DNA from 3 places in the Erwinia sp. LJJL01 genome. Region 2 is predicted to be linked to each of the others. Evidence: predicted binding sites of a transcription regulator. Region 2 holds the regulator's gene; each other region holds the start of a gene.

Region 1 (9,810 bases), 1.4 Mb from region 2:
TACGCCAGATTTACGGTTTTAACTGAACCCATCTCGCTCAATTTAATAAAAACGTAATGCAACGCGTGCTGAGTACCCCAAATATCGATGTAGTCATTACGATCTTCTGCTGCTAACTTCAGCTGATGTTTTTCCCGTAGCCGGGCATAGTCATACCATTGCCGCACGCTGCCAAAACGATGATGCCAGTCGTGGCATACCAGAGAGCCCTGAACGATAAGCATCCGGCACGGCAAATGGAAAAACAGATGGGTGAATGTCCAACGTATCCAGTCTGCGGTAAAGCGTAAGGAAAAATCTGGCGGACAGGCACTCCCGCAAAATCTGCCCAGACAATTTTTAATATGACTGTCGCGCACGCTTTCGCCCTGTTGACGTAAACACCAGGTATGTTCAGTTAAAAGATGCAGCAGAGAAGCAATTTGATAAACCAACACGTAGGGAATAACAATATTCAACAAGAAGAACCCGTACCCATAAGTTAACGCCAGCCAGATTAGCACTCCCCACCAGCAAAGGGACATTGCTCGTCGCCAGATCGGCAAATTTACCAGGTTGGATTTCAGCCGACCATAAAGAAACGTCAGATAAAATTTCGGGCTCAGCAAAGTCAACAACAGATTGATATATTGCTGCCTGACTTTTATACCCGGTTTGAAACCCAACTGATAAATTGCCGCTAAGTCGCGGTCCTCAAACGTTGAGAATGCCGCCCCATGATGCTCATAAACATGAAACTGACGATAGGAATCATAAGGCTGAACGATCAAAATCGTTGATAATATTTCACACAGGATCCTGTTGGCCCGCTGGCTGTTAAACAGATGCCCATGCACCCCATGGTGGATAATCGTTGCCACAATATATCTGGCACCCGAAGCTGCAAATAAGATGCCCGTCATGTAGATGACGCTCTTCACAAGCAGCGACAGGCTGCCAAACCAGGCCAGTGACGTCATGATACTCCCCACTATCATCCACGACAGGGACCAACAGATCATCTCAACAGAATGGGATTGCCATAGCTGTGGACGGCCATCAATCTCTTTCCCCGTCAACCAAGTCCAGACGCCCTGAAAAGGAAGGATGCGGTAAGAATCTCGCATCTGTACAGAGTGCGTAGAACGACAAAAATTCCTTTTATTGAGTGTCATACGATGCTCCAAGAAATGAGATAAAATACGGAAAGACATAGCAGGACTGACAAAATCATATTTCGCACAAAGAGGGCAATGACAATTCCTGCCATCGCTCCATATAAATAAGGATTGGAGGTGAGCGCCCTTATTTCGCCATCGTTAAGCAGAATAATCGGCCCACATATTGCCGTTAGCAGGCAGGGCGCTGAATATTTCAATGCTTCACGTACTAACGAGGGCAAGCGCACAGGCACCCTCGGTTCCAAAAAGACGTAGCGGTTAAAAAACACCACGGCAGCCAGAGTGAATAACAGTATCCAGCTCATGCTTCTCCTCTCGTCAGGCGGGCATATATTACTGAGCACAACATGCCGCTCAGCCCGGCAATGACAATTGCCCCTTCAATCTGAAACACGCTAAGTATCATCGATAACAGCAGGGAAACCAGCACCCCGCATAACACGCTGAGATTTTTAATCATCGGCACGACAATGGTAATAAAAGTGGCCACGATGGAGAAGTCGAGGTGATAACGCTGTAAATCAGGAACAGACGAAGCCATGAAAATGCCCAGCAGGCTAAAAAGATTCCAGCAGAGGTAAAAGGTCAGCCCAGCACCGATCAGATAGCCCGGCGTTAACGCCACCTGCTGTTTTTCAGCGCAGCTCAACGCGAACAGCTCGTCAGTTAATAAGAAACCTATCGGTAATCGATAACGTTTCAGAAAAAATGACACCGTTTCTCGTAACGTCAGACCGTAAAGAAAATGCTGTGAGGTGATAAAAAATACGGAGAGGATAATGGTAGGAATGCTCGCCCCGGAAAGCAGTAGCCCCAGTGTGACGAGCTGTGCCGCGCCAGCAAAAACAACCGCTGACATAGCAATACTTTGCGGCATTGTCAGCCCTGACTGCACCGCCATCGATCCCGCCAGGACTCCCCATGGGACCACGGAAAGGCAAAGTGGCAGCATGTTAACCACGCCACGAAAGAATCCGCTGTTGCTCCGCATGCTGGTATCAGCAAATGATTTGCAGGGCGATGTCTCCATTTTTACCCATTCCGCTCTCTACGAATTACGTGGCGTCAGGTTAGAGAAACGGGTAATTAAAATATTGAACAAAATTGCCGGGAGGAGAGAGACCAAACTAGCCAGGAAAGCGTAATGAGCGGATAAACTCTCCGGGAGTGACGCCCATCGAATTTTTGAAATGACGGGTGAAATGGCTCTGATCGGAGAAACCACAGCGTGCCGCAACAGCGGGGATCGTCTCACCCTTAACCAACAGCTCACGCGCTTTTCGAAGTCTGGCCTGGATTAACCAGCCATGCGGAGGCATTCCCACAACCTGCTTAAACTGGCGCAGAAAATGCCAGGGACTAAGCTGCACAAGATCTGAAAGCTGTTTCAACGACCAGTTTTGCTCCGGGCAGGCAGTCATCAGGTCCTTGACCTGAAGGATCATCGATTTTGCGCAGGGTAACTGACCTGGAGACGTGGGCGTACGGCTGTAGCGCATGATCAGCCAGCAGACGGCCGTGAGTAGTAATGACTCTTTCAGCAGACTATTGCCCGCAACAGGCAACATATTAAAGACGAGTTGTAGCTGGGCGGACAACCCGGGATCGTGCACTACCGCATCAGGAAACCACGGAATGATCCCTTGCTCATGCCTCAGATCGCCAGTGATCTGGCGCAGCAGTTCGGGGTGAGGATATATTGCCCGATATGCCCAGCCATTCTCGACTTCAGCACATCCCGTATGCACTTCATCGGCATTGACCAGAATGATATCGCCTGTGGGTGCAACGTGCTCCCCTCCCCCACGCCAGAAGCGTTGGGCGCCTTCTTCGATCACGCCGATACAGAACGTTTCATGTACGTGTCGCGGAAAGCGCCGACGATAGTACCTGGCTTCAAGCATATCGAGACCATCAAATTCATCCAGATGATGCATTGTGGCCTGCTCTTTTGGCTCTTTCTCCTCCACCATACGTTCTTACTCCCTGTCAGAACCTGGAACAAAATTGCTGATAGTTGAAAAATATTTATGTTTTATTTTAGGCAGTATCGCACCGCAAAGCCAGCACGACACAAACGCCATACAAACAAAAACACCGCCTGACAGGCGGTGTTGATCAATGTGCTGAAGAAAATACTGAACGACTGCGGTTACGCTTCGATAGCCAGACGCAATTTCTTCATCGCGTTCTTTTCCAGCTGGCGCACGCGCTCGGCGGAAACGCCATACTGGTCAGCCAGCTCCTGCAGCGTGGTTTTGTTATCATCGTCCAGCCAGCGGGCGCGGATGATGTGCTGGCTACGTTCATCCAGCCCCTGCATCGCATCGCTCAGCTTATCGGCGGCGTGATCTTCCCAGTTATCCTCTTCAATGCCGTTAGCAAAGTCAGAAGATTTATCCTGCAGATAAAGCATTGGCGCCATGGAGCGGCCTTCGCCTTCGTCATCCGGCGTTGGGTCAAAGGTCATGTCCTGGGCCGCCATACGCGACTCCATTTCACGCACGTCTTTACTGCTGACGCCCAGCTCACGCGCCACCATTTCCACTTCGTCCTGGTTAAACCAGCCTAAACGCTGCTTGGTTTTACGCAGGTTAAAGAACAGCTTACGCTGTGCTTTGGTGGTGGCGACTTTCACGATGCGCCAGTTACGCAGCACGTACTCGTGAATTTCGGCTTTGATCCAGTGAACGGCGAATGACACCAGGCGCACACCCACTTCCGGGTTGAAACGGCGCACGGCTTTCATCAGGCCGATGTTACCTTCCTGAATAAGGTCTGCCTGCGGCAGTCCGTAACCGGAATAGTTACGAGCGACATGAACAACAAAGCGCAGGTGAGACAGGATCAGCGTTTTTGCTGCTTCCAGATCGCCCTGGTAATGCAGCCGTTCAGCCAACGCTTTTTCCTCTTCTGCCGTCAGCATAGGCCAGGCATTAGCCGCCCGGATGTAAGAATCCAGGTTGCCTAAAGGAGCAATAGCTAAAGTTTGCATATCTTTGGTCATTCAAACCCTCTCTGTGTTAAGCAAATTACCGCGTCATTCCGTGAACCGCCCATAAGACTACGTGAACGGACAGCAGAAGCAAACGCAATCTGTGCTAACGATGTTACCGATTACTGATTAAGACGCTAAAGTTATCCACAAGTTCAATTCAGGCAGTGGATATTTTACAAACAGCATGCTGTGCGGACAAGAGGCCAGAATTGCAGGGGGAAGTGACAGTTTGATGAACTTCCTCTGCGGCTAACGTTCACGCAGCAGAGGAAGATTATATCAAAAAAACGTGTACATGGGTTACTGCGGCGTAAATCGACGTAAATGTTGCACCGTGGCCAGCCACGCGGCTATCCAGCCAATCATCGCGGCAATCAACAGCAGCAGCAGGCTCTCATCCCACGCCAGGCCATGCAGCGCGAAGGTGGTGCCAAACACCGAAGCCACCTGCGTCACCACCGATTCAAGACGCAGCACCAGCACCTGCGACAGCACCAGCGACAGCAGCGCACCGGCAAAGCCGAGCATCGCGCCGCCGTACAGGAACGGCCGCAGGATAAAGCCGTCGGTGGCGCCGATCAGCTTCTGCACGTTGATAGTGTCGCGCCGCGCAAAGATGCTCAGGCGCACGCTGTTACCGATCACCAGGAACACCGCGATAATCATCAGGACGCCAATCATCGCTGCCACCTGGCCTACCAGCCCGGTCAGCGCCGCAAGGCGGGCAAACCAGCTGTCATCCATCTTCACTTCATCAATGCCCTGCACTTTCGACACGCGGTCGCGCAGGCTGTTCATGGTGTCGGAATTCTGGAAATTGAGCTTCGGTGTGATAATCGCCACCGCCGGCAGCGGGTTCTGCTCCAGCATATCCATCGCGCCGCCAAAGCCGGACCAGTTACGGAACTCGCCCTGCGCCTCTTCACGCGACAGATAGTTAACTTTTTCCACGCCCTCTTCTTTCTTCAGCTGCGCGACCACGCTTTCGGCGGCGTCGTCATCCAGCGTTTTGCTGAGGTAAACCGTCAGCTGCGGGGCCGGGTACCACTGCTCTGCGGCCTGGCTGACGTTCTTCCAGACCATGTAGCAGACGCTCGGCAGCGTCAGAGAGATAGCGATAACCATCACCGTCAGCAGCGTCGCCAGCGGCTGGCGCCACATATCAGACAGCGAACCGTGCATCGCATAGCGCCACTGCTCCTGCCAGCCGCCCTTCAGCGCTTTGCTTTTTGACGGCTGCTTCTGCTTCACCGCTTTGGCTGCCGCCGGGCGCGGATTACGTTTATTCACCACGATGACCTCCGTGCAGACGTCCCTGGTTGAGCGTCATCAGTCGATAGTTACGGCTGCCGATCAGCCCCATATCATGGGTCGCCATCAGCACGGTAACGCCGACGCGGTTAAACTCTTCGAACAGGCGCAGAATGCCTGCCGACAGCGCTTCATCAAGGTTACCGGTCGGTTCATCCGCCAGCAGCACCGCCGGTTTGTTCACCACCGCACGGGCAATGCCCACGCGCTGCTGCTCACCGCCGGACAGCTGGATAGGAAAACTTTTCGCTTTGTCGAGCAGGCCCACTTTATCCAGCGCGGCCGACACGCGGCGGCGGATATCTTCCCCGCTCGCCCCGGCGATGATCAGCGGGATAGCCACATTGTCATACACTGAGCGGTCCATCAGCAGATGGTGATCCTGGAAGATCATCCCGATCTGGCGGCGCAAAAACGGCACTTCACGGCTTTTCAAACGGCTGATGTCGTGGCCGCCAAACCAGATATGCCCGGCGCTCGGGCGCTCAATGCCACAGATCAGCTTCAGCAAGGTACTTTTACCTGCCCCGGAATGTCCGGTCAGAAACGCCATTTCACCGGGACGCAGATGAAAATCTACCCCCTGCAGCGCTTGCCGACCGCCGAGATAAGCCTTACTGACTTGTTCAAAGCGAATCATCCTAATTAGTCCTCTCGGGCAAAAAGTGCCTCAATAAAATCGTCAGCCTTAAACGATCGCAAATCTTCAATACCTTCGCCAACGCCGATATAGCGAATAGGAATGTTGAACTGGTCCGCCACCGAGAAGATCACGCCACCTTTCGCCGTACCGTCCAGCTTGGTGAGGGTGATCCCGGTCAGGCCCACAGCCTCGTGGAACAGTTTAGTCTGGCTGATAGCATTCTGGCCGGTGCTGGCATCAATCGTCAGCATCACCTCGTGCGGCGCCTGGTCGTCGAGCTTCTTCATCACGCGGGTGATTTTTTTCAGCTCTTCCATCAGGTGCGCTTTATTCTGCAAACGCCCGGCGGTATCGGCGATCAGCACGTCCACGTGGCGCGCTTTGGCGGCCTGGATGGCATCAAAAATCACCGACGCGGAATCCGCACCGGTATGCTGCGCGACCACCGGAATATTGTTGCGCTGGCCCCACACCTGCAGCTGTTCAACCGCTGCGGCGCGGAAAGTGTCGCCCGCCGCCAGCATCACCGACTTCCCTTCGGCCTGGAACTGACGCGCCAGCTTGCCGATGGTGGTGGTTTTACCCACGCCGTTCACGCCAACCATCAGGATAACAAACGGGGTTTTACCGCTCACATCCAGTGGCTGTTCCACTTTAGAGAGGATGGCGGCCATATCGGTTTTCAGCAGGCCGTACAGCGCTTCGGCATCGCGCAGCTCTTTGCGGCTGGCCTGAGCGGTGAGGTTGCTGATAATACGGCGGGTGGTTTCCATCCCGACGTCGGCAATCAGCAGCTGCTCTTCCAGCTCTTCAAACAGGTCGTCGTCAATTTTCTTACCGCGGAACAGGCTGATAAAGCCGGAACCGAGGTTTTGACGGGTCTTCACCAGGCTGCGCTTCAGGCGGGCAAAGAAGCCCTCTTTACCTGGGCGCTCCTGCTCGACCACCGCCGCTGCAACCTCTTCAGCTTCTTCAGGCTCTTCAGCCTCTTCAGCGCTCTCTTCGATGATTTCGGCGGCCAGCGCTGCGTCAACCGACTCCGCTGCCAGCGCGGCGGCTTCAAGCGACGCGTCGTCAATCACCTCTTCTTCAGCGGCAATCTCTTCCGGCAGGATCTCTTCTTCTACAGCGGTAATCACCTCGGGTTCTGGGGTCACCACGACAGGCTCAGGTTCAGCCGCTACCGGTGCTGCAACCACACGCGCTTCTTCCGCCTGCTGTTCCGCCACGCTCTGCGTGACCGCCACAATCTCTTCTGCCACTTTTTCAGGGGCAGGTTCCGGCTCGGCTAGCGATGTTGATGGCGCGTCAGAGGCAGGGGTTGCTTCAGCAGCCGGTGTGTCTTTAGCAACGGGGGTATCGGCAGAGGGCTGCTGTTCTAACGTTTCTTTTACCTCTTCCTCAGGCGCTTTCTCGTCACGCCCCAGGCCCAGCCAGGAAAAAAAGCCACGTTTTTTATTCTTTGCCATGTTGCAACCACACTCCTCGTGGGGAAAACCATTCTGGTGTATAAAGAGACTTACAGGCTGTGTCCGCAATTGTGCGTGAGCCCCGCTGGCGGTCAAATTCGCTTGTAGCAAGGCGAGAGTCGCGCCATTGGGTAAACCCAATCAGCGGCGAACAACGCGGTTACAAGCGAATTTGGCCCCAGCCCTGCGGGTCGCGCTCCAAAAATTCGTTCCCCGCGTTGTCAGGTTTGGCCATAGTTTACTATGGCCTGCACCCTCCGCCTTGATAACGAAATTTTGGCGCTGCGACGGGGCCACGACCAATTACGGGACACAGCCTGATTAATCCCTTAGTCTAACACTTTCTGCAGAGAGCATCACAGCACCCTTTTTACGTTTCCTCCGCCCGGTTAGCCCGTTAAACTGTGCAACAAATTATTAAGAGTTCAGTGAGATGACAAAGAAACCCCGCAGCGGCGCAGCCGGGCAAATACGTATCATTGGCGGCCTTTGGCGCGGCCGTAAGCTGCCGGTCCCGGACAGCGAAGGGCTGCGCCCGACCACCGACCGCGTGCGCGAAACCCTGTTTAACTGGCTGGCGGCCGATATTCAGCAGGCCAAGTGCCTCGACTGCTTCGCCGGAAGCGGTGCTCTCGGGCTGGAAGCGCTGTCGCGTCATGCGGGCAGCGCCACCCTGCTGGAGCTGGAGCGCCCGGTGGCGCAGCAGCTGGAAAAAAATCTCGCCACGCTGGGGGCAAAGAACGCGCGCGTCGTGAACACTAACACGTTGCAGTTCCTTGCCCAGAAAGGGGAGCCACATCAGCTGGTGTTTATCGACCCGCCGTTTCGCAAGGGATTACTGGAGCAGACCAGCACGCTGCTGGAAAGCAACGGCTGGCTGAGCGATGATGCGCTGGTGTATGTTGAGAGCGAAGTGGAACACGGCCTGCCGCCAGTGCCGGTAAACTGGCAGCTGCACCGGGAAAAAATTGCCGGGCAGGTGGCTTACCGCCTGTATATTCGCCACGCTCATGATAAGGAAACGTCAAATGTTGATTAATGCTGGCCGCGTACTGATGCTGTTCGTCTGGGCATTTTTACTGCTCAACCTGGTTCACCCTTTTCCCAAACCGCTGACGTACTTCGTCAACGTCGCGCTGTTTTTCATGGTGATCATGCACGGGCTACAGCTGGTGCTGATGCGCTCAACCCAGCCACCCGGCGCGGAAAAGCTCAGCGGCGTAACCCAGGCCAAAGTGTTTTTCTTTGGCGTGTTCGAACTGCTGGCGTGGCAAAAGAAGAATTATCCGAAGCAGTAAGTGCCGACCCTGGCTTAAAAGCATCAACGCACGACGCTGAGACAAGGCGAAACAAGCCGAAAAAGCGGAGTTTACACAACGTAAATGCGCATTTTTCGGCGCAGTTTTAACGCCGTATCAGCGAGAGGCGTTGGTGCTGAACGAAACGAATCGTGTGCCTTTGACCTTCAGCTCTCCCTTCACGCCCTTATCAATCTGATGATAATCGCCGGCGTTCAGCTCCAGCTTGAAATCCCCTGCGCCATTGAGCGGATGAAACCACGCCTCGTAGCGCATATCCTCCACCGGAATATTTTCACGCTGGCGCGAGCGGCGGTTCGGCGCCGGAAATTCGCGTTTGGTTTTCACTTCCACAATCAGGCTGCGCACCGGCGAAGCATCGTTAACCGCGACTTCACGCCGCTGTTTGATAAACTGACGCGTGGCTAAGATGGCAATAATGGCCAGCACGATAAAAAAGATCAGAGGTGGCTTCATGTTTTGTTCATCCTCCTGGAGGGAAAGTCGGCAGTGCGGCTAAGCATACAACCGGAGCCCTCTCATTGTCACATCGCGCCCGCGTAACCTAAACTGATTGCCAGTTGTGAAGTTTTTAATCTAAGGATAACAATATGATTTGGTCTTTCCTTGCGGTTCTTTTTTCCGGCTGGCTGTATGTCGACGCCTCTTACCGCGGCCCGCAGTGGCAGCGCTGGGTGTTTAAGCCCGTCACCCTACTACTGCTGCTGGCGTGGGCCTGGCAGGCGCCGGTACTGAAAACCACGGACTATCTGATCCTGCTTGGCCTGCTGGCGACGCTGATCGGTGATGCCCTGACGCTGCTGCCCAATAAGCGCATGCTGTACGCCATTGGCGCATTTTTCCTCTCGCATCTGCTGTATACCCTGTGCTTCGCCAGCCAGATGACGCTGAGCTTCTTCTGGCCGATCCC
Region 2 (9,810 bases):
TATGGACTCAAAGAAGCGGAGTCTAACTTTTTCTCCTTAATCGTTAATATGATGGCGCAAAGGGATATTTTGATTAATTCCTGGCTGAATTGTGGCTTCAACGTTATTATCGAGCGGTCATTCACTGAAGACCTGATGCTCAGCAGCCTGCTGAACGGAGTTTTTTTACTCAGCAAAGATGAGATCACCTTACATACTCAACTTCATGATTTTTATGTCACGGGAAATCGTAAGCCTGACTGTGTCATTTACTTTAATCACCCAGCTGAATGTTCAAAATTCAACCATAAATGTGCATTCAAGGAAGGCTTCATATCGGCGTTTTTTTGTGGCGGGGTAAACAGGGTAGAGTCGTTTTCAGCCTGTCATAGCTTATATAGTGAGTTTCTGCAAAATCTGTGTTCGGAAGGTGTGACTGTAATGGAACACAACTATGAATGCTACGAGGATACGCTGGTAAGCGAATTCATGCATCGGTTCTTCTGATATAAAGTTGTCATCCCAGCATATTAAGCAGGTACGGCAGCTTTATGACACAATTACTTAATTCCTTACTTTCCCATTAATCCATACTTCGACCTAACTATCTTTCAACCGCAAAGCGCTCGTTTGCTGACATCTGAATTAATAGTTCATTATTGGATCTCCTGATTTAAGTTCTTATGCATCATACCGGGTTGATAAGTATCTTGAGATATCCATCAGTCAGATCCGGTTCTTGATGCTTCCAGATCTACGGTGTTTAACATATGAAAGAGTGTGGCAGGTTTATGAGTTCAGGACAGATAACCGCTTGTCGGCGGTTTTAATGGCTGCCGTCTTTTTGAGTAGATGATGATCTTGTTCATGCTTAATATCTGCATGCAGCGGTTACTACCGTCCGGCATGCATGTTCGCTTTGAGCTGTGAGTTCAACCGATGGATGCAACACATTGGTTATAACGCTCAGCGGGTGATTCATAGTGTAACGTTTTTCTTGGCTTCTCGTTGAGCTGCCTGGCAACACTGTTTAGTCTTTGCTGGCTGTGAACCGATAAGTCAGTTCTTTTTGTAAAATACTGCCGGAGCAATCTGTTCGTGTTTTCATTTGAGCCACGTTGCCACGGGGATTGAGTATCACAGAAGTAAACCTGTATATCTGTGTCTACAGTAAACCGGGTGTGGCCGGTCATTTTAGCGCCTCGATCCCATGTTAATGTTTTATAAAGTTCAACAGGTAATTCCCGAGCTTGTTTGATGAGTGCAGATATGACCGTTATGGTCTTGTTGTCCCTGATTTTGGCCAGCATAACAAAGCGGGAATGGCGTTCTACGAGGGTGACGATATAGGAGTTTTTCTAGCCCTGGATCAGGTTACCTTCCCAGTGACTAGGTATAGCTCTTTCTGCGGCTTCAGGTGGCCTTTCGCTGATAGGTATCGCATCAGGGATTGACCCTAATCCTTTTCCTTTTAGCGATGACGTTCTGGATCTACGCACTACTCTTCCGCTTCTGAGGCATTGCTGCAGCTCTTTTTTAAATGCAACCCAGGTTTGTATAAAATGCGTTTTATAAATCGTTTCGTGTGACACATGCATTTCCTGATTATCCGGATAATCGCGTTCAGCCAACCGGCGATTTGTTCCCGTGACCAGTCCTGATGCATCTTCTCTGCAATGATTTTACACAATGTGGGGCCACGTGCTGCATACCGGCTTTAAGGTTACCCCGTCGGGAGATCCAGCCTGCTGTAGCCCAGCCCGTTAATCTTCCGCACCTTGATCTGCACCGGGATGCGCTCCTTCATCGCCTCAACGTGGCTGATCACCCCGATGGTTTTGCCGCTGGCATTCAGCGCATCGAGCGCGTCGAGCGCGCTGTCGAGGGTTTCGGCGTCGAGCGTGCCGAAGCCTTCATCCAGGAACAGCGATTCGATGCGCGTTTTATGGCTCACCAGGTCGGAAAGTGCCAGCGCCAGCGCCAGGCTGACGAGGAAGCTTTCGCCACCCGATAGCGTGCGCGTATCGCGGCGCGCATCGGCCTGCCAGGTATCGACAACTTCCAGCTCCAGCGCCTCCTGCGATTTACGCTGCAGCAGATAGCGGCCGTGCAGGCGGTTGAGCTGGTTGTTTGCCAGCCATACCAGGTGATCGAGCGTCAGCCCCTGGGCAAAGCGGCGGAATTTATCACCCTCTTTAGAGCCAATCAGCTGGTTGAGGTAGCCCCAGTCTTCCAGCTGCTGCTCTCCGGCGACAATCTGCGCCAGCAGCGTTTGCTGCTGGCTGCGCTGGCGGCTGTCGTGATCTAACTGCTGGCGCAGCTGCCCCTGCTGACTGGCCAGCTCGCGCAGCTGCTGATTAAGCGTGCCGAGCTGGCTCTCCAGCAGCGCCCGTTGCGCGGGCAGGTCGTCATCATGGCCGTATTTGGCTAAGGCTTCATCTAAACGCGACTGCAGATTAATCAACTGCTCACTTAGTGATTTATGCTGTCCGGTCAGAGTATTTATCCGGTCCTGCTGCTGTTGCCACTTTTGTTGAACTTCACGTACCGCCTGCAGATGCTGTTCTGCCTCTGCGCGTAACTGCTGCTGGACGGCGGCAACCTGGCGATCGCCGAACAGCGCCTGGCGCAGCTGCTGCTGTTCGCTTAGCGTGGCCTGCTGCTGTTGAACCCGCCGATCGAGCGCGTTCAGGCGCTCCTGCTGCTGCTGTAGCTCTTCGTCCAGCGCCTGCAGGCGGCTGCTGAGCGTCGCCAGCTCCGGCACCAGCGCGGCCAGCGCGTCACTGTTGCTACGCCACTGCTGCCACTGCTGTTCGCGCAGCGTTAGCCAGCCCTGCCAGTCGCCATCCTGCGGCAGCGTCAGCCCCAGCGGCGCCAGTGCGTCGGCCAGTTCCCCGCGCAGCTGCCGGGCGCGCTGCCGATCCTGCTCCAGCTGCTGCTGCTGTTCTTGCAGGGTTTGCGCTGCCTGAGCCATTTGCTGCTGCTGCAGCTGGCTCTTCTGCTGCAAATCCTGCGCTGCCTGCTGCTGCAGCTGTAAGGCCTCTTTCTGCTGCTGGCAGTGGCGCAGCGCCTGCTCCAGCTGCTGCCACTGCTGCTGCAGGGTGACTTCTTCCTGCTCCTGCTGTGCCAGCCAGTCGCTGGCCTCCGGGTGCTGCTGCGGGCTGAAGTGAAGCGCCAGCGGCTGCGCGGCGCTTTGCCACTGCTGCTCCAGCTCTGCGGCCTGGCGCTGCAGCTCGTCGGCTTCCTGCTGCTGGCGCTCCTGCAGCAGCTGTTGCTGCTTCAGCTGCGCGGCGAGGGCGCTGCCCTTATCTTTCAGCTCGTCAACTTCGCGCTTTAACGCCTCCAGCCGCTGCTGGTTTTCGGACAGCACCAGCGCCTGATACTGCTCCACCGCCGGATGCGCAGTGGATCCGCACAGCGGGCAGGGCTGCCCCTGTTCCAGCCGCGCGCGATGCTGCTCGAGATCGGCAATCTGCTGCTCCAGCTTGCAGCGCTGATCTAAATCCTTTTGATGCTGATGCTTCTCTGCCCACTGGGTGCGCAGGGTGTGTAACTGCTCACTGCTTTGCTGGATCTGCTGCGCCAGCTGCTCTCTCTCCTGCTGCAGGCGCGTGCTGCGCGCGTGCATCTGCTGCCACAGCGGGATCAGCGTCGCCAGCCGCAGCCGCTGTGGCCGCTGCCGGGCAAACTGCGCCAGCGCGCTGCGCAGCGCGGCTTCCGGGTGCTGCTGCTGTAACGGGGCCAGCTGCTGCTCGGCCTGGGTCAGGTTGTGCTGCGCCGTGGCCAGGTTTTGCTGCTGTGGCGCCTGCTGCTGCTGCAGCTGCAAACCGGCCTGTTCCAGCTGCTGCACCTGCTGCTGCTGGGCCTGCACGCGCTGGTGTAGCGAGGTCAGTGACTGCTCACTTTCCTGCTGCTGGCGGAAGCGTTCGCGCCACAGCGGCAGATGCTCGCCGTAGTGCTCAAGCTGGGGATGCGCGCTGCGCCAGGCGTCGAGCTGCTGCTGCTGCGCCTGCTTATCCTGCTGAAGCTGCTGGTTTTTGACGCTTTCCTGCTGGCGAAGCTTAAGCGCTTGTTGGTACTCACTTCGCTCTTGCGTCAGCTGTTGCAGCTGCTGTTGCAGGCTGGCGAGCTGTAAATCGAGCGGCAATACCTGTTCGGCGATCAGCGTTTCCTGCTGCTGGCGCTGCGCCTGGTGCTGCTCCTGCGCCGCCACCGCCTGCTGCTGTTGCTGAGCGGCGGCGCTCAGGGACTGCTGCGCCTGTAACAGCTGCTCATCAAGCTGGCGGATGTTGCCCGTCAGCTGCTGTTTCTCCTGCTGTAATCGCTCCAGCTGCTGCAGCTCCTGCACCTTTTGCTGCTGCTGTTGCTGCCGGGAAGTGAGTACCTGCTCATCGGCAAGTAGCTGTGCCAGCTGGGCGTTGAGCGCCTGCTGCTGCTCTTCATTCAGCAGTGACATGCCGCCCGCCTGAGCGCGCAGCGTCTCCACGGCGACCCTGGCCTCTTTGTGGCGCTCAAACACCGCCGCAGAGAGGCGACCGTAGATCTCGGTGCCGGTCAGCTCTTCCAGCAGCTCGGCGCGCTTGTTGGCATCGGCATTGAGGAAAGCGGCGAACTGCCCCTGTGACAGCATCATCGATTTGGTAAAGCGCTCGAAGTCCAGCCCGGTCAGGCTGGCGATCATCTCCAGCTTGTCCTTCACCTTATCGGCGACAATCTGATTGTCATCACAGCGCGCCAGCTCGACGCGCGGGGCCTGTAAGTTGCCGTCGGCGGCGCCGCGCGCGCGGTTCTGGCTCCAGAAAGCGCGCCACGCCACGCCTTTGACCTCGAACTCCACTTCTGCCAGGCACTCGGCGGTATCGCGCGTCATCAGTTCATTCTGCGACTGGGTGATGCCCTTCAGGCGCGGGGTTTCGTGATACAGCGCGAGGCAGATGGCGTCGAGCAGGGTGGTTTTACCGGCGCCGGTCGGGCCGGTGATCGCGAACAGGCCGTTGCTGGCAAAGGGTTCCGCGCTGAAGTCGATTTTCCACTCGCCCTTCAGCGAGTTGAGATTTTTAAAACGCAGGGTCAGGATTTTCACTGTGGCTGCTCCTCATGGCGCACCGCTTCCAGCGTCTGCGCAAACAGCAGGCTGGCGCGCTGCAGTTTCTCCGGCTGCTCGCTTTCCAGCGCCAGGCGGCGGCTGAACACCTCCTCCACGCTCAGCTCGCTCAGGGTTTCGTTATTCTGTCGGGCGAGGGTCTGTTCGCGCTGCTCGCGGCTGCGGCGCAGCAGCACCACGTCTACCGGCAGCGCGGCGGTCAGCTCCTGAATGCGGCGCTGCAGCTCGCTGAGCCAGGAGTCGGTGACGATCTCAATATCCAGCCAGATGATTTTGCCGTCGCCAGCCTCAGGCAGCGCCGCCAGCTGCTGCTCAATCTGCTCCAGCGAGCCTTTAATCATCTGCATCGGCTGGAACAGCGGGATCGGCAGCGCTTCGGCTGAGGCGAATTTCCCGTCGATAAAGTCGACCATAAACACGCTTTTCGCCTTGCCCAGCTCGTCAAAACTGAGCGGGATCGGCGAGCCGCTGTAGCGAATATGGTCGCTGTCGGCAATGCGCTGGGCGCGGTGAATATGGCCAAGGGCGATGTAGTCGGCGGGCGGGAAGCAGTCGGCTGGAAACGCATCCAGCGTGCCGATATAGATATCGCGCACCGCATCGCTTTTGGTTACGCCCATGGTGGTCAGATGGCCGGTGGCAATAATCGGCAGCGGCAGGTCCAGCGCCGCGCGCTGGCTTAACGCTTCCAGCCAGCAGCGCTGGTAGTGTTCAGTAATCGCTTCCAGCAGGCTTTGCTGTTTCTCGCGCCCCGACTGGCCGCTCTGGCTGCGCAAGATATCGCGCGGGCGCAAAAACGGGATGGCGCACAGCAGCGCACCCGGCGATCCGTCGCGCTTATTCAGCATCAGCACCTGCTGGCGGATATCGTCGCTGGCGGCGGCGATCACCCGGGTATTCAGGCAGGCCAGCAGCTCGCGCGATTCGTTGAGCGTCGCCACCGAGTCATGATTACCGCCGAGCACGACCAGCTGGCAGCCGGTCTGCTGCAACTTCACCACAAAGCGGTTATACAGCTCGCGCGCGTAGCTCGGCGGCGAGCCGGTATCGAAAATATCCCCGGCGACAATGATCGCATCGGCCTGCTGCGCCTCCGCCTGCTCCAGCAGCCAGTCGAGAAAAGCCTGGTGCTCGGCCGCCCGGCTTTTGGTGTAGAAAAACTGGCCGAGATGCCAGTCAGCGGTGTGGAGGATGCGCATATAACGTCCTGTCAGCAGAAAAACGTGAACCCGATTATAAACAGGCTAAACCGATCGGCCTGTTTTTTTTAAATCGCGCACAATTTCAGGGGGTGCTTTTTTCATAAAAGTGTCATAAAACTGACGCATAATGGCGCCGCATATCCCCGTGAAAGCCGTCAACAGCAGCAGGAGTAATAATGCCTAAGCGCATTCTGGTCGTGGAAGATGAAGCCCCAATCCGTGAGATGTTATGTTTCGTCCTTGAACAAAATGACTACCAGCCGATCGAGGCCGAGGATTATGACAGTGCGGTCAATCTGTTGATCGAACCCTGGCCGGATTTAATTCTGCTGGACTGGATGTTACCCGGCGGTTCCGGCATCCAGTTTATTAAACACCTGAAGCGCGAAGCGATGACCCGCGATATTCCGGTGATGATGCTGACAGCCCGGGGTGAAGAGGAAGATCGCGTGCGCGGCCTGGAAGTGGGCGCTGACGACTATATTACCAAGCCGTTCTCACCGAAAGAGCTGGTGGCACGCATCAAAGCGGTGATGCGCCGCATCTCCCCGATGGCGGTGGAAGAGGTGATTGAGATGCAGGGGCTGAGCCTGGACCCGTCATCGCACCGCGTGATGTCCGATACGCAGCCGCTGGAAATGGGGCCGACCGAATATAAACTGCTGCACTTCTTTATGACGCACCCCGAGCGCGTTTACAGCCGCGAGCAGTTGCTAAACCATGTGTGGGGCACTAACGTATACGTCGAAGATCGTACCGTCGACGTCCACATTCGCCGCCTGCGTAAGGCGCTGGAACTGACCGGGCACGATCGCATGGTGCAGACGGTTCGCGGAACAGGTTATCGTTTCTCTGCACGCTACTGATCGTTCACGCTGGAGTCTGAACCGTGCTGGAACGCCTCTCCTGGAAGAGATTATTGCTGGAACTGCTGCTTGCCGGTCTGCCCGCGCTTATTCTCGGGCTGCTGGTGGGCTGGCTGCCCTGGCTGCTGTTAGTCTCAGTGCTCTGCGTGCTGGGTTTTCACTTCAACAATTTATTGCGCCTCTCCCACTGGCTGTGGGTTGACCGCAGCATGACGCCACCCAGCGGGCGCGGCAGCTGGGAGCCGCTGTTCTACGGCCTGTACCAGATGCAGGCGCGTAACCGCCGCCGCCGCCGTGAGCTTGGCCACCTGATCAAACGTTTTCGCAGCGGCGCCGAATCGCTACCGGATGCGGTGGTGCTGACCACCGAAGAGGGGACGATATTCTGGTGTAATGGCCTGGCTCAGCAGATGCTTGGCCTGCGCTGGCCGGAAGATAACGGTCAGAACATCCTTAACCTGCTGCGCTACCCGGAATTTACCCGCTATCTGCGCCAGCGCGATTTTTCCCGCCCGCTGACGCTGGTGCTTAACAGCCACCGCCACCTCGAATTCCGCGTAATGCCCTACAGCGAAGGGCAGTGGCTGCTGGTGGCGCGCGACGTCACGCAGATGCACCAGCTGGAAGGGGCGCGCCGTAACTTCTTTGCCAACGTCAGCCACGAGCTGCGCACCCCGCTGACGGTGCTGCAGGGCTACCTGGAGATGATGAACGACTCGGTGCTGGAGGGCACGCTGCGCGATAAGGCGCTGCACACCATGCAGGAGCAGACCAAACGTATGGACAGCCTGGTGAAACAGCTGCTGACGCTGTCGCGCATTGAAGCAGCGCCGGCGCTGGATCTGCAGGAAAAAGTCGACGTGCCGATGATGCTGCGCGTGCTGCAGCGCGAGGCGGAAACCCTCAGCAATGGCCGCCATGAGATCCACTTCCAAACCGACCCGCAGCTGCGCGTATACGGTAATGACGAGCAGCTGCGCAGCGCCATCTCCAACCTGGTGTATAACGCAGTGAATCACACCCCGGACGGTACGCGCATCGATATCAGCTGGCTGCGCAGCAGCCACGGCGCCGAGTTCAGGGTGAAGGATAACGGGCCGGGAATTGCCGCTGAGCACCTGCCGCGCCTGACCGAACGCTTCTACCGGGTGGATAAAGCCCGCTCAAGGCAGACCGGCGGCAGCGGGCTGGGGCTGGCGATCGTCAAACATGCGCTCAGCCACCATAATGCGCGGCTGGAGATCAGCAGCGTGCCGCATCGTGAGACCTGTTTCAGCTTTCATCTGCCGCCGAGGTTGATTGTCACTGCCGAACTGGCTGAGAATGCCCTGCGATAAGACAACCGGATCTGACGTAATGAAAAAGCGAATCGCCCTGGCACTCCTGCTGGTGGCTGCCTGCTCCCACGCCAAAGAGGGGATGCTGGCGGGCAATCTGACCAGCGTCGGCTCTGACACCCTTGGCAACCTGATGGCGCTGTGGGGCGAGAATTTTAATCGCCTCTATCCCGGGGTGAATGTGCAGATCCAGGCCGCGGGATCGTCAACGGCACCGACCGCGCTGGCGGCGGGCGCCGCCCAGCTGGGGGCGATGAGCCGCCCGATGCAGGCGGTGGAGCGCCAGCTGTTTGAAGACAGCTACGGCTACCCGCCGCTGGCCGTGCCGGTGGCGATGGATGCGCTGGTGGTGGTGGTGAATCAGGATAATCCGCTGGTCGGGCTGAACGCGCAGCAGCTGGATGCCATTTTCTCCATTACCCGCCGCTGCGGCGCGCGCTCCGAGCCGAAAACCTGGGGCGATCTGCAGCTGAATCAGCCGGGCTGGGCGCAGCGCGGGCTGCAGCGCTTTGGCCGCAACTCCGCCTCCGGCACCTGGGGTTTCTTTAAGCAGCAGGCGCTGTGCAACGGCGATTTCCGCAATGATGTCGGTGAGTACCCGGGTTCTGCTGCGGTGGTGCAGGCGGTGGCCGCTTCCCTGAACGGGATTGGCTACGCCAGCGCCGGCTTTCATATCAGCGGGGTAAAGATTGTGCCGGTGGCGCGCGAAGGTCACGACTGGATCGCGCCGAGCGCGGAGAATATTCGCAGCGGCCGCTACCCGTATGCCCGCCCGCTCTATATCTACGTGAATAAGGCGCCGGGCAAACCGCTGGAGCCGTTAACCGCCGCGTTTCTGCGTTTAGCGCTGTCGCCGCAGGGGCAGGCGCTGGTCAGCCAGGCCGGGTATCTGCCGCTGTCGGATGCACAGATGACCCAGGCCAGAGCGATGTTGGCACCCTGATTCCCCGCCTGACAGGTGAGGCATGCCTCGCCCCTACATACGCTCTGGCGTAGGGGGCAGGCATGCCTGCCCCGTTGTCATTTCCGCATAATGAATTTATTTCATGCGTGATGAAATTTCCTCGTTTGCCGTGGCAGGCCTCTCATGACACTCTTAGTGACAGACATATAGACGTCCAGAAGTCTATAAATAACTTCACGTAATTGTTACGACACTAAATTACGCGCCCGCTAAGGCGTAATCAGGAGCAAACTCATGACTCATCCTACCCATTACCGTGCTGAAGTCGTTGGCAGCTTTTTACGTCCGGCCGCCATCAAGCAGGCGCGCAAGCAGTTTGAAGCGGGTGAAATCAACGCGGCAGCGCTGCGCAGCATTG
Region 3 (9,810 bases), 910 kb from region 2:
GCGCTACTGTAAGGAATAACGGCGCTCTTTAGTGTGATTAATGTCGCTGATTAAAATGAAAGTTACACGCCTTACACTGAAAATAGTGACCAGCATCACATTTCATTATTTGCTCATGCCACTTTGACACAACTTGCCCTGTGGTTCAGCTTTATCAGGTGATAAAGAGATACCCTCACTCAAGCTCTGACCCCATCGCATTCCTGGCTATAGTTAGCTGATTGCATTCGCGCCTGCACGGAGAGAACCATGAAAAACGAAGATAACATGACTCAAGAACTGAGCGAAAAAGGCTTTGCGCCCGCAGTCCTGCCGACGGCTGCCACCACAATTATTACCGACAGCGCCGGGATTATCTCCGGGGAAACCTCGATTCCCACTCAGGGGGAGAATATGCCGGCGTTTCACGCCAAACCGCGTAATGCCACGGGCCCGCTGCCGGTGGTGTTAGTCGTCCAGGAGATCTTCGGCGTTCACGAACACATCCGCGATATCTGTCGCCGCCTGGCGGCGGAGGGATATCTGGCTGTCGCTCCTGAGCTTTACTTCCGCCAGGGCGACCCGAGCGAATATGACGATATCCCAACCCTGTTCTCAGAGCTGGTGAGTAAAGTGCCGGACAATCAGGTGCTGGCCGACCTGGATCATGTGGCTAACTGGGCATCGCGTCACGACGGCGATATGCGCAATATGGCGATTACCGGTTTCTGCTGGGGCGGGCGCATTACCTGGCTCTATGCGGCGCACAATCCGCAGCTGAAGGCTGCCGTCGCCTGGTACGGCAAGCTGGTCGGTGATAAAACCATGAAGCAGCAGAAGCAGCCGGTCGATATCGCCGTCGATCTGAATGCCCCGGTATTAGGGCTGTACGGGGGTAAAGATGACAGCATCCCGCAGGAGAGCGTGGAAACCATGCGTCAGGCACTGCGGGCAGCCAATGCGAATGCGGAAATTATTGTCTATCCCGATGCCGGTCACGCCTTTAATGCTGACTATCGCGCCAGCTATCACGCCGAGTCCGCCCAGGACGGCTGGCAACGTATGCTGGCGTGGTTTAAACAGTATGGCGTTGCGCCAAAGGCATAAAAAAGGGGGCGCTTAGCGCCCCAAATACACATCAACAACACAGATAATTACGCTTTGGCGTTACGCAGGTTTTGCGCCGCCTGTACCATGTTCGCCAGCGCCTGGCGGGTTTCTGCCCAGCCACGGGTTTTCAGGCCGCAGTCCGGGTTAACCCACAGACGTTCAGTCGGGATGCGCTGAGCCGCTTTCAGCAGCAGCGCTTCTATCCACTCTATCGACGGCACGTTCGGCGAGTGAATGTCGTACACGCCCGGGCCAATCTCATTCGGGTACTCAAATTCTTCGAACGACTCCAGCAGCTCCATATCGGACCGTGAGGTTTCAATGGTGATCACGTCGGCGTCCAGCGCAGCGATCGAATCCATAATGTCGTTGAACTCGCAGTAGCACATGTGGGTGTGGATCTGAGTGTCATCCTGCGCCACGGCGGCGTTCAGGCGGAAAGCGTCCACTGCCCACTCCAGGTAGGCGGCCCAGTCGGATTTGTGCAGCGGCAGCCCTTCTCGCAGCGCTGGCTCATCAATCTGGATGATGCCAATTCCCGCTTTTTCCAGGTCTGCCACTTCATCACGCAGCGCCAGGGCAATCTGCTTAGCGATGGTTTCACGCGAAACGTCTTCACGCGGGAATGACCAGCAGAGAATGGTCACCGGACCGGTCAGCATGCCTTTCACCGGCTTGTTGGTCAGCGACTGGGCATACTTTGCCCACTCCACGGTGATGGCCTGAGGGCGGCTGACGTCGCCAATAATCACCGGTGGCTTCACGCAGCGTGAGCCGTAGCTCTGCACCCAGCCATTTTGCGTAAAGATGAAGCCGTCGAGGTTTTCCCCAAAGTACTCCACCATGTCGTTGCGCTCGGCTTCCCCGTGGACCAGCACGTCCAACCCCAGGCGCTCCTGCTCGACAATCGCCTGCTTGATGTGCTCAGCGATACCGGTGCGGTAGTGGTTAGCATCCAGACGCCCCTGCTTAAAATCGAGGCGCAGGCCACGAATTTCGCTGGTCTGCGGGAACGAACCGATGGTGGTGGTGGGCCACGCAGGCAGCTGGAAGCGCTGGCGCTGAGCCTCCGCGCGCACCGCATAGCGGTGATTACGCTGGCTGTCCTGAGCGGTTATTGCCGCCAGGCGCTGGCCTACTGCCGGATTGTGCACTCGGGTCGAGGATTTTCGGGCGCGGATTGGGGCGCTCCAGGCTTCCAGCGAGGCCGGGTCACTGTTATTTAGCGCATGGCTCAACAGCGACAGCTCTGCGCATTTCTGCAGGGCAAAGGCGAACCAGCTTTTGACCTCGTCATCGAGGCGGGTCTCCACGCTCAGGTCAATCGGGCTGTGCAGCAGCGAGCAGGAAGAGCCAATCCACAGCTGCTTACGGGCGGCGACAAGCGGTTGCAGGCGCTCAAACCAGCGGCTGAGGTCGGCACGCCAGACGTTACGGCCATTGATCACCCCAACCGACAGCAGCCAGCTCGCCGGAAGCTGGCGGTTCAGCGCGTTGATATCGTCTTTACCGTGCACCAGGTCCACATGCAGGCCCTGCACCGGCAGTACGCGAATGGTATCGATATTCTGGCCGATGCTGTCGAAGTAGGTGGTCAGCAGCAGTCTGGTATGGCCCTGCAATGCAGCATAAGCAGGTTTGAAGGCCGCAAGCCATACGGCTGGCAGTTCCAGCGCCAGCGCTGGCTCGTCAATCTGCACCCACTCGATATCGCGTTTTGCCAGCTCAGCCAGCACCTGCTGGTAAACCGGCAGGATCGCTTTGAGCAGGCTCAGGCGGTCAAACGCGGCGCCCTTCACTTTCCCCAGCCATAAATAGGTTACCGGGCCAAGCAGCACAGGTTTGATTTTGTGTCCAAGCGCCAGCGCTTCATCCACTTCGTCCAGCAGCTGAGTCCAGCTCAGCTTGAACTGCTGGCCCTGCACAAATTCCGGCACCATGTAGTGATAGTTGGTGTTAAACCATTTGGTCATTTCTGCCGCCGCCGCCGGTTCACCGCCGGGTGCACGGCCACGGCCCAGGCGAAACAGGGTGTCGAGGTCAACTGAACCGTCTTTATTGAGATGGCGCGCCGGAACGTTCCCCAGCAGCAGGCTGGTCGTCAGGACGTGATCGTACCAGGCGAAATCGCCGACCGGCAGCAGGTCAACACCGGCCTCTTTCTGCTGCTGCCAGTGGCGGGCGCGCAGTTCACGACCGGTCGCCAACAGCGCTTCCTGAGAGCTGTTACCCGCCCAGTAGCTTTCCTGTGCTTTTTTCAGTTCGCGGCGCAGACCGACACGCGGAAATCCAAGTGTATGGTTCAGAATAGTCATCAGTTTTGCCTCGTAGAATCCATATTTACCGGGCTGGCTGACTCATTTAGCCATCCAGATGTTTACACCGCTATAATCCGCAGGTAGTGTATTCACCACAAGCGCAAAATGTTCACTGTCGATGTGAAGGACTCTCATGATCGAACTCAAGCACCTGCGAACGCTGCAGGCACTGCGAAATACCGGGTCGCTGGCCGCCGCTGCCGCTCAGCTCCACCAGACGCAATCAGCGTTATCTCACCAGTTCAGCGATCTGGAGCAGCGCCTTGGCTTTCGCCTGTTTGTGCGAAAAAGCCAGCCGCTGCGCTTTACGCCACAGGGGGAGATCCTGCTTCAGCTGGCAGAGCAGGTATTGCCGCAGATCCAGCACGCGCTTCAGGCATGCCACGAGCCGCATCAGACCACGCTGCGCATTGCCATTGAGTGTCACAGCTGTATTCAGTGGCTGACGCCCGCGCTGAATAACTTCCGTCAGAGCTGGCCGCAGGTCGTGATGGACTTCAAGTCGGGCGTGACCTTTGATCCACAGCCCGCTTTACAGCAGGGCGAGCTGGATATCGTCCTGACCTCAGATATTCTGCCGCGCAGCGGATTGTTCTATACGCCGATGTTTGATTTTGAGGTACGCCTGGTGCTGGCCCCGGATCACCCACTGGCACAGAAGGATCACATCACGCCGGAGGATCTGGCCAGTGAAGTGCTGATGATCTACCCGGTACAGCGCCAGCGCCTGGATATCTGGCGCCATTTCCTGCAGCCCGCGGGCATCAGCCCGGCGCTGAAAAACGTCGATAATACGCTGCTGCTGATTCAGATGGTTTCCGCGCAGATGGGCATTGCCGCACTGCCGCACTGGGTGGTAGAAAGTTTTGAACACCAGGGGCTGGTGGTGACGAAAACGTTAGGGGACGGCCTGTGGAGCAGGCTGTATGCCGCCGTGCGCGACGGCGAACAGCGCCAGCCAATCGTGGAGGCGTTTATCCGTTCCGCCCGTCAGCACGCCTGCGATCACCTGCCGCTGGTGCGTGACGCTTCACGCCCCGGCACGCCGTTATCCGCGATCAATCCTCTGTAACACCATCGCCAGCCTGCCGCTGGCGGTTTTTCCTGTTTAACTCACGAATTGTCTCTATAATGCGCTCATTGCTATGGTTTCAATGAAAGAGAGTTCCTATGACGAATAATGATGTCCTGCGCAGCGTGCGTTACATGCTGAATTTAAGCGATGCGAAAGTGGTAAGCATTCTGGCGCTGGCAGAGAGCGAAGTAACAGAAGCCGAAGTTGCCAGCTTCCTGAAGAAAGAGGAAGAGCCCGGTTTTCGCGCCTGCCCGGATGTCATCATGGGTTACTTTCTCAACGGTCTGATTTTCGAGCGTCGCGGCAAAAGCGAAGATGCCCCGGCGCCCTCTATCGAACGCAAGATGACCAACAACATCATGATGAAAAAGCTGCGCGTGGCATTCGACCTGAAAACTACCGACATTATTGAGCTGCTGAAAAGCACCGATTTTGCGGTAGGTCAGTCAGAGATCGGCGCGATCTTCCGTAAACCGGGGCATAAAAACTACCGCGAATGTGGCGATCAGATCCTGCGTAACTTCCTCAAAGGCCTGACGATGAAAATTCGCCCGGCCAAACCTAAAGCGCAGGCTTAACGCCTGATGCGATTAACGCCCGACTGCGTTAATCGCATTTATCTTCCCTTCGCCATATCTTCCATTTAGAACATAACCACTCACCAAACGAACACCGCAGCATCCCCTCTCGCTCAAAACGTGATAGTCATCACGCTTTATCGTTTCATTGCGAAAATATTTCATCATTTTGTGATGCACATATAGCCACTTTGTCATAAAAGTGTAACATCTGCGCCCTTCTTCACAGTCCTTTGTGCTGATAACCACTAGGCTGTGCGCGAAATGGAACATTTAACCCTGCACTGGCCGGATTTTGTTCCTTTTGCTGTACATCCATCAGGGTGTCAGTTTTATAAGCCACGGGAGGCCGTTTACATGCTAAGTATTTTCAAACCTGCTGCACATCAACCGCGTGTCGATGACAGCCGCGTCGATCCGCTGTACCGCAAACTGCGCTGGCAGATCTTTCTGGGTATTTTCTTTGGCTACGCCGCCTACTATCTGGTGCGAAAGAATTTCGCACTGGCAATGCCTTACCTGGTTGAGCAGGGCTTTTCGCGCGGCGACCTCGGCTTTGCCCTGTCCGGGATCTCCATTGCTTACGGCTTCTCCAAATTTATTATGGGTTCGGTATCGGACCGCTCAAACCCGCGCGTATTTCTGCCTGCTGGCTTGATCCTGGCCGCGGTGGTGATGCTGTTTATGGGCTTCGTGCCGTGGGCGACGTCGAGCATTATGGTGATGTTCGTGCTGCTGTTCCTGTGCGGCTGGTTCCAGGGAATGGGCTGGCCACCGTGCGGACGCACCATGGTGCACTGGTGGTCGCAAAAAGAGCGCGGCGGTATCGTGTCGGTGTGGAACTGCGCGCACAACGTTGGCGGCGGGATCCCTCCACTGCTGTTCCTGCTGGGGATGGCGTGGTTTAACGACTGGAAAGCCGCACTGTATATGCCTGCCTTCGGCGCCATTCTTATCGCCATCTTTGCCTTTGCTTTAATGCGTGACACCCCTCAGTCCTGCGGCCTGCCGCCGATTGAAGAGTATAAGAACGACTATCCGCCGGACTATGACGAAAAGCATGAAGAAGAGCTGACGGCGAAACAGATCTTTATGCAGTACATCCTGCCCAACAAGCTGCTGTGGTATATCGCGCTGGCGAACGTGTTCGTCTATCTGCTGCGTTACGGCATCCTCGACTGGTCACCGACCTACCTGAAAGAGGTGAAGCACTTCACGCTGGATAAATCTTCGTGGGCCTACTTCTTCTACGAGTACGCCGGTATTCCAGGGACGCTGCTGTGCGGCTGGATGTCGGATAAAGTCTTCAAGGGCAATCGCGGTGCCACCGGCGTGTTCTTTATGGTACTGGTGACGATTGCCACCGTGGTGTACTGGATGAACCCGGCCGGCAATCCGGGCGTTGATATGGCGTGTATGACGATTATCGGCTTCCTGATCTACGGCCCGGTGATGCTGATTGGACTGCATGCGCTGGAGCTGGCACCGAAGAAAGCGGCAGGGACGGCGGCCGGATTCACCGGGCTGTTTGGCTACCTCGGCGGTTCCGTCGCGGCCAGCGCCATCGTCGGTTACACCGTGGACTTCTTCGGCTGGGACGGCGGCTTTATGGTGATGATCGGCGGCTGCGTACTGGCAGTGATCCTGCTGTTTATGACCATGGTAAGTGAGAACAAACACAAGCAGGCACTGAAAACTCGCTGAAAGGAGACGCCATTATGTTGAAAAACGTTATCGCAACTTTACTGCTTTCGACCTCTCTCGCGGCTACTGCCGCGAGTACCGCACCCATCGTGATTGCCCATCGCGGGGCCAGCGGGTATCTGCCGGAACATTCGCTGCCGGCGAAGGCGATGGCCTACGCCCAGGGTGCCGATTATCTTGAGCAGGATCTGGTGATGACCAAAGACGATCGTCTGGTGGTGCTGCATGACCACTACCTCGATCGCGTCACCGATGTTGCCACGCGCTTCCCACAGCGTGCCCGTCCCGACGGGCGCTATTACGCCATCGACTTTACGCTGGCCGAGATCAAAAGCCTCAAATTCAGCGAAGGGTTTGAGATTGAGAACGGCAAAAAAGTGCAGACCTTCCCCGGTCGTTTCCCGATGGGAAAATCGGACTTCCGCGTGCACACCTTCGAGGAGGAGCTGGAGTTTATCCAGGGTCTGAACCACTCCACCGGCAAGAACATCGGTATCTATACCGAAATCAAAGCACCGTGGTTCCACCGTAAGGAGGGCAAAGACATCTCGGCGAAGGTGCTGGATGTGCTGAAGCAATACGGTTACAGCGGCAAGGACGATAAGGTTTATCTGCAGTGCTTTGACTATAACGAAGTGAAGCGCATCAAAACTGAGCTGGAGCCGCAGCGCGCGATGAACCTCAAGCTGGTGCAGCTGATTGCCTATACCAAATGGGATGAAACCCAGGAGCAGCAGAACGGCAAGTGGGTTAACTACAGCTACGACTGGATGTTTAAACCGGGCGCGATGAAGACGATTGCGCAGTATGCCGACGGTATCGGGCCAGATTACCACATGCTGATAGCGGACGGATCGCAGCGCGGCGACGTGCGCTTCACCGACATGGTCAAAGAAGCACATCTGAATAAGATGGTGGTGCACCCTTACACCGTGCGCGCCGATCAGCTGCCGCCGTATGTCAGTGATGTCGACCAGCTGTATGACCTGCTCTATCACAAGGCCGGCGTCGACGGGCTGTTTACCGACTTCCCGGATAAAGCGGTGCATTTTTTAGGACGATAAAACGTAGGGGTCAGGCATGCCTGACCCGTTTTAAAAGCTTAGACGTCAAACAGCTCGCGCAGATACTTCGGCACCGCCAGATCGGCATTTGAACCAATCACTTCCAGCTCCGGCAAAATATCCTTCAGGCGCTGATGCGAGTTGCTCATCACGCAGCCCTTACCCGCCATGCTCAGCATCTCTTTATCGTTCATGCCGTCACCAAAGGCGATGCACTCCTGCAGCGAATAGCCGAGCGATTTTGCGACGGCATCCAGCGCGTGCCCTTTCGACACGCCGCCCGCCATCACTTCCAGACAGGTCGGCAGCGAGAAGCTGACATTTACCCGGTCGCCCCAGCGCGCCATCAGCGCCTGCTCCAGCGGCACCAGCAGCTCAGGGATCGCGCAGGTAAAGAACACCTTGCTGATACCGTCGGTCTGCAGCTGGCCCGGCTGAAAAATCTGGTAGTTAAAGTCTGATTCGCGGAAGAAATCCACCTCTTCCGGACGATGGCGGTTAAGGAACCACTCTTCATCGCGATAGACGTTGGTGTAGATATCCGGGTTGGCGTGCTGCATGGCAAACAGCTCCTGCGCGATATCTTCATCCAGATTATGGCTGAACACCAGCTCACCGGCGGTGTTGTGCACGCGCGCGCCGTTTGAGGTGATCATGTCAGCGTCGATGCCGAGGCTGTCGCGCATCTGCGCCACATCAATATAGTGACGACCGGTGGCGAAGACAAAGTGCACGCCTTTACGCGTCAGCAGCTGTAGCGTTTCGCGCGCGAAAGAAGAAAGGGTGTGATCCGGTGACAGCAGCGTGCCATCCAGGTCTGAAGCAACAATATGGAACATAAATCCTCTGGTTAACATTTTCTGGCGGAACTCCCCGCCGGTAACTGAATACTGGCCACTTACGGGTGGCGTGCAAAGAAGGTGAGGATCGCTTCCAGCGCTTCGGCACGCATCCGGTCGCTCTCAAACAGGATCTCGTGCCGGGCACCGTCAATCACCCACGGCTTGCCTCCGGCACAGGGCTGGCCTGCCGCCACCATCGTCTGGCAGAACAGATCCTGAGCGCGGTTATCCACCACCTTATCCTCTGACGCCTGCAACAGCAGAAGCGGCGTGGCAATCTGCGCGGCCTGGCTGAGGATGCTCTGCCCGGCGCGCACGCCTTCACGCACCCAGTGATAGGTGGGTCCGCCGACGCGCAGCCCCGGGTCGTCAGCGTAGAAGCGCAGATTACGGCGATAGCGTTCGCGGCTGTGCGTCAGCTCGTTGATGGCAAAGGGGCGCGCATGCCATTTCCCGGTGCCGAGCGCGTAGCCATCGCGCAGCGCCGGGCGTTTCTCCGCCCAGTTCAGAATTTGATGCGCCATCCACAGCGGCATCGGCAGATAAATCCCGAACATCGGCGAAGCCAGCGCCACCGCGTCGAAGGCTGCTGGCTGACGCGCCAGCATCAGTGCGAGGATCGCCCCGCCCATCGAGTGGGCCAGTGCGTAGCGGTGACGATAGTGGCGTGCGACGATCTCTTTCAGGTACAGGGTTTCCAGATCGTCGACGTAATCTTCAAATTCCACCACGTGGCCGCGATGTGAATCAGCAAGAAGTCGACCGGAGCGCCCCTGGCCTCGATGGTCGATAATCACCACGTCGTACCCACTGTGGAACAGGTCGTAGGCCAACTCGGGATATTTCACATAGCTTTCAATCCTGCCGGGACACAGCAAAATAACTTTATCGTGTTGCGGGGAGATGAAGCGGACATAGCGAATAGGCACATTTTCCACGCCGGCAAACTCACCCTCTTCACGCTGCTTCCAGAAATCCAGCAGCGGGCCGGTGGCAAAAGCGGCGAAGGCTCTCTCCCGCGTCAGCCAGCTGTTTTTAAGATGTTCCATCGGGCGTTTCCCAGAAGAGACAAACTGCGGGCAGCGGACATTGTTACCCATAGCGCAACATTCAACAATGTCGTATTGTGTCACAATTGAG

What was found. The regulator PhoB, encoded in region 2, activates phosphate uptake and scavenging genes when phosphate is short. The targets are predictions, from matches to a motif close to CTGTCATAAAACTGNCNNAT.
Region 1: rpoH (RNA polymerase sigma factor RpoH) is a predicted target of PhoB. The motif match lies at 4,378-4,397, and genes of this name have one in related genera.
Region 3: glpT (glycerol-3-phosphate transporter) is a predicted target of PhoB. The motif match lies at 5,252-5,271, and genes of this name have one in related genera.

Annotation. Positions count from the first base shown of each region.
Region 1 is NZ_CP178576.1:1,608,657-1,618,466, forward strand. It holds gene ACLI4M_RS08365 (fatty acid desaturase) at 1-959, opposite strand, end outside; gene ACLI4M_RS08370 (AzlD domain-containing protein) at 1,151-1,465, opposite strand; gene ACLI4M_RS08375 (AzlC family ABC transporter permease) at 1,462-2,151, opposite strand; gene ACLI4M_RS08380 (AraC family transcriptional regulator) at 2,288-3,133, opposite strand; gene rpoH (RNA polymerase sigma factor RpoH) at 3,313-4,167, opposite strand; gene ftsX (permease-like cell division protein FtsX) at 4,459-5,451, opposite strand; gene ftsE (cell division ATP-binding protein FtsE) at 5,441-6,109, opposite strand; gene ftsY (signal recognition particle-docking protein FtsY) at 6,115-7,581, opposite strand; gene rsmD (16S rRNA (guanine(966)-N(2))-methyltransferase) at 8,015-8,620, shown strand; gene ACLI4M_RS08410 (DUF1145 family protein) at 8,610-8,879, shown strand; gene ACLI4M_RS08415 (DUF2500 domain-containing protein) at 8,997-9,356, opposite strand; gene ACLI4M_RS08420 (lysoplasmalogenase) at 9,491-9,810, shown strand, end outside.
Region 2 is NZ_CP178576.1:3,044,147-3,053,956, forward strand. It holds gene ACLI4M_RS15045 (hypothetical protein) at 1-486, shown strand, start outside; partial or broken gene ACLI4M_RS15050 (IS30 family transposase) at 912-1,675, opposite strand; gene ACLI4M_RS15055 (AAA family ATPase) at 1,703-5,062, opposite strand; gene sbcD (exonuclease subunit SbcD) at 5,059-6,282, opposite strand; gene phoB (phosphate response regulator transcription factor PhoB) at 6,462-7,151, shown strand; gene phoR (phosphate regulon sensor histidine kinase PhoR) at 7,175-8,488, shown strand; gene ACLI4M_RS15075 (PstS family phosphate ABC transporter substrate-binding protein) at 8,508-9,431, shown strand; gene ACLI4M_RS15080 (cobalamin-independent methionine synthase II family protein) at 9,687-9,810, shown strand, end outside.
Region 3 is NZ_CP178576.1:2,133,438-2,143,247, reverse strand. It holds gene ACLI4M_RS10780 (dienelactone hydrolase family protein) at 250-1,086, shown strand; gene metE (5-methyltetrahydropteroyltriglutamate--homocysteine S-methyltransferase) at 1,134-3,404, opposite strand; gene metR (HTH-type transcriptional regulator MetR) at 3,541-4,479, shown strand; gene ACLI4M_RS10765 (DUF1456 family protein) at 4,578-5,060, shown strand; gene glpT (glycerol-3-phosphate transporter) at 5,418-6,764, shown strand; gene glpQ (glycerophosphodiester phosphodiesterase) at 6,779-7,828, shown strand; gene yigL (sugar/pyridoxal phosphate phosphatase YigL) at 7,867-8,667, opposite strand; gene pldB (lysophospholipase L2) at 8,727-9,719, opposite strand.